Regions from separate parts of the Streptomyces sp. NPDC093600 genome, predicted to be linked through region 1. Evidence: predicted binding sites of a transcription regulator. Region 1 holds the regulator's gene; the other holds the start of a gene.

Region 1 (2,184 bases):
AGCACATGGTCGAAGTGCGGGTGGCTCAGTGCGATGTGCGTCACCTTGCGGCCGGTCATCGCCTCCACCTGCGTCCGGAGCTCGGCGCCCTCGCGGAGCGTGGCGCCCGTGTCGTACAGCAGCACCGCCCTCTCACCGAGCACCAGGCCCACCGTGGCGTCCCAGCCGGGCAGTCGCCGCCGCCCGACCCCGTCCGCGAGCCGCTCCCAGCCGAACTCTTCCCAAGCGACATCCATGCGGCGACGCTATCCGCTGACGCGGGGGTGAGGAGCGACTCCCTCGCCTCCGCCTTGCCAGGAACGACGACCACCGCCGTACACTGGCCGGGGGTTTCCTGGCACTCGGACAGGGCGAGTGCCAAACACGGAGCAACCGGAACGACAGCTGGAGGTGTGCGCCCATGCTCAGCGAACGCAGACTCGAGGTGCTGCGCGCCATCGTCCAGGACTATGTGGGGACGGAGGAGCCCGTGGGCTCCAAGGCGCTCACGGAGCGTCACCAGCTCGGCGTCTCGCCCGCCACCGTTCGCAACGACATGGCCGTCCTCGAGGACGAGGGCTATATCGCCCAGCCCCACACCAGCGCCGGACGAATCCCGACCGACAAGGGCTACCGCCTGTTCGTCGACCGGCTGGCCGGTGTCAAGCCGCTGTCGACGCCCGAGCGGCGTGCCATCCACAACTTCCTCGACGGTGCCGTGGACCTCGACGACGTCGTCGGGCGTACGGTCCGGCTGCTCGCGCAGCTGACCCGCCAGGTCGCCGTCGTGCAGTACCCGTCGCTGACCCGCTCGACGGTCCGTCACGTGGAGCTGCTCTCACTGGCCCCCGCCCGGCTGATGCTCGTCCTGATCACGGACACCGGCCGGGTCGAGCAGCGGATGATCGACTGCCCGGCGCCGTTCGGCGAGACCTCGCTGGCGGATCTGCGGGCCCGGCTGAACAGCCGGGTCGTCGGCCGCCGTTTCGCGGACGTGCCCCAGCTGGTGCAGGATCTCCCGGAGTCCTTCGAGACGGAGGACCGCGGCACGGTCTCGACGGTTCTCGCGACCCTGCTGGAAACCCTGGTGGAAGAGCACGAGGAACGGCTGATGATCGGCGGCACCGCCAATCTCACCCGCTTCGGGCACGACTTCCCCCTCACGATCAGGCCCGTCCTGGAGGCTCTGGAGGAGCAGGTCGTGCTCCTCAAGCTGCTCGGCGAGGCCAAGGACTCGGGCATGACCGTACGGATCGGGCACGAGAACGCCCACGAGGGACTCACCTCCACGTCCGTCGTCGCGGTCGGCTACGGTTCGGGCGACGAGGCAGTCGCCAAACTCGGCGTGGTCGGACCGACCCGCATGGACTACCCCGGAACGATGGGAGCGGTACGCGCAGTGGCACGTTACGTCGGACAGATCCTGGCGGAGTCGTAAGTGGCCACGGACTACTACGCCGTACTCGGCGTGCGCCGCGACGCGTCCCAGGACGAGATCAAGAAGGCATTCCGGCGGCTCGCCCGCGAGCTGCACCCGGATGTCAATCCCGATCCGAAGACGCAGGAGCGGTTCAAGGAGATCAACGCCGCCTACGAGGTGTTGTCGGACCCGCAGAAGAAGCAGGTCTACGACCTCGGCGGCGACCCGCTCTCGGCCTCCGGCGGTGCCGGTGGCGCCGGTGGCTTCGGCCAGGGCGGCTTCGGGAACTTCTCGGACATCATGGACGCGTTCTTCGGTACGGCGTCGCAGCGCGGGCCCCGCTCGCGGACGCGCCGCGGCCAGGACGCGATGATCCGGCTGGAGATCGACCTCAACGAGGCCGCCTTCGGTACGACCAAGGACATCCAGGTCGACACGGCCGTCGTCTGCACCACCTGCTCCGGAGAGGGCGCCGCACCCGGCACCTCCGCGCAGACCTGTGACATGTGCCGCGGCCGCGGCGAGGTGTCCCAGGTGACGCGGTCCTTCCTGGGCCAGGTCATGACCTCCCGCCCCTGCCCCCAGTGCCAGGGCTTCGGAACCGTCGTCCCGACCCCGTGCCCCGAGTGCGCGGGCGACGGCCGGGTCCGCTCGCGTCGCACGCTGACCGTGAAGATCCCGGCCGGTGTCGACAACGGCACCCGCATCCAGCTCGCCGGCGAGGGCGAGGTCGGCCCGGGCGGCGGTCCGGCGGGCGACCTGTACGTCGAGATCCACGAGGTCCC
Region 2 (2,184 bases), on a different contig from region 1:
CGGCGGTGTCGCGGGGGTGGAGGGGCTCGGCGCTGACAGGATGCGGCGCCATGCAGCTAGTACGACAAAAAGAGCAAATGGGTCTCCGGTGTCAAGCATCCCGGGGCGTGCGTCAGTCGCGGAGGGCGGTGGCCGCGGCGCTGCTCGTCGCCGCCCTCGCCTCGGCCTGCGGGTCGCCCTCCGACGGCTCCGGTGGCGGTCCCGGCGCACCGGGCGGGCCCGCGCCCGGCGGGCCCCAGGGGCAGCCGCAGGGCGCGTCCGCCGCCCTCAACGCGTACGTCGAGAAGGTCCGGGAGCAGCGGGCCGCCCGGGTGCTCGCCGCCAGGAAGTGGGGGCTCGACCGGCCGCCGCTGGAGGCTCCCGCCCCGCCCGCCGTCAAGCCGGTGATCACCACCCGCAAGGGGTTCGAGACGGGCGGCGAGGGTCTGCCGCCCGTCTTCACCACCGTGCCGACCAAGGAGAAGGTCGTCTTCCTGACGATCGACGACGGCGCCGAGAAGGACCCCGAGCTGCTGCGCATGATGAGCGAGCTGCGGATCCCGTACAGCGCCTTCCTCAGCGACTACCTGGTCAAGGAGGACTACGGCTACTTCAAGAAGATGCAGGACGCCGGCGTCTCCCTGCACAACCACACCCTCAACCACCGCTACATGCCGGGGCTTTCGTACACGGCGCAGAAGCGGGAGATCTGCGGGATGCAGGACACGATCCAGAAGCGGTACGGGAAGCGGCCGACGCTCTTCCGGCCGCCGTACGGGAACTACAACGAGAACACGCTGCGCGCGGCCAAGGAGTGCGGGGTGAAGGCGGTTCCGCTGTGGGCCTCGGAGGCCTTCCCGGACCGGATGGAGTGGCGCGAGTGGGACCGGGACCTGCACCCCGGCGACATCGTGCTCACCCACTTCCGCGGCAAGGAGGACTGGAAGGGCTCGATGCCGGACATGATCCGTCGGGTGATGAGCACGATCACGGCCAAGGGCTACGCCGTCGCCAGGCTGGAGGACTACGTGTGACCCGCCTTCCGGGAACCGCCACGCGGCACTGAATTGGCACTCCGCTTGACCGAGTGCTAACCGCGGTCATAGTCTCGGCTCTGGCACTCCCCACCGGAGAGTGCCAACACAGCGACGGGCAGGTCCGGCACCCGCGACGACGGATCCACCTGGTCGCCACCTCAGACAGTCAACCCCGTGATCTCCGAAGGGGGAGGTCGGATCGTGACGACCACCAGCTCCAAGGTTGCCATCAAGCCGCTCGAGGACCGCATTGTGGTCCAGCCGCTCGACGCCGAGCAGACCACCGCCTCTGGCCTGGTCATCCCGGACACCGCCAAGGAGAAGCCCCAGGAGGGCGTCGTCCTGGCCGTGGGCCCGGGCCGCTTCGAGAACGGCGAGCGCCTGCCGCTCGACGTGAAGACCGGCGACATCGTGCTGTACAGCAAGTACGGCGGCACCGAGGTGAAGTACAGCGGCGAGGAGTACCTCGTCCTCTCGGCTCGCGACGTTCTCGCGATCGTCGAGAAGTAGTCCGGGATCCGGGGTCGCTCCCGGACACCGCTTCACCGAAGTCAGATGCATTGAGCTGCGCCCCTAGACCCCGCACTGGGCGTCCGGGGGCGCGGTTCGTTTCACCAGTTTCACCACGAAATCCGAGAGGGCTGAATCGCTCCATGGCGAAGATCCTGAAGTTCGACGAGGACGCCCGTCGCGCCCTTGAGCGCGGCGTCAACAAGCTCGCCGACACGGTGAAGGTGACGATCGGCCCCAAGGGCCGCAACGTCGTCATCGACAAGAAGTTCGGCGCCCCCACCATCACCAACGACGGTGTCACGATCGCCCGCGAGGTCGAGCTCGACGACCCGTACGAGAACCTCGGCGCCCAGCTGGTGAAGGAGGTGGCGACCAAGACCAACGACATCGCGGGTGACGGCACCACCACCGCCACCGTGCTCGCCCAGGCCCTGGTCCGCGAGGGTCTGCGCAACGTCGCCGCCGGCGCCTCCCCGGCCGCCCTGAAGAAGGGCATCGACGCCGCCGTCAAGGCCGTCTGCGATGAGCTGCTCGCCACCGCGCGCCCGATCGACGACAAGTCGGACATCGCCGCCGTGGCCGCCCTCTCCGCGCAGGACCAGCAGGTCGGCGAGCTCATCGCCGAGGCGATGGACAAGGTCGGCAAGGACGGTGT

The links. Region 1 encodes HrcA, which represses chaperone genes, less so after heat shock. Its sites were predicted from a motif close to TTNGCACTCNGNNNNNCNGAGTGCNAA; they were not measured.
Region 2: the regulator HrcA is predicted to act here: its motif matches at 1,047-1,073, upstream of groES (co-chaperone GroES).

Annotation. Positions count from the first base shown of each region.
Region 1 covers NZ_JBIWIU010000002.1:153,368-155,551, forward strand. Annotated here, with positions in the region: gene ACIRB4_RS06315 (MBL fold metallo-hydrolase) at 1-236, opposite strand, end outside; gene hrcA (heat-inducible transcriptional repressor HrcA) at 401-1,417, shown strand; gene dnaJ (molecular chaperone DnaJ) at 1,418-2,184, shown strand, end outside.
Region 2 covers NZ_JBIWIU010000001.1:475,065-477,248, forward strand. Annotated here, with positions in the region: gene ACIRB4_RS02450 (polysaccharide deacetylase family protein) at 78-1,013, shown strand; gene groES (co-chaperone GroES) at 1,218-1,526, shown strand; gene groL (chaperonin GroEL) at 1,670-2,184, shown strand, end outside.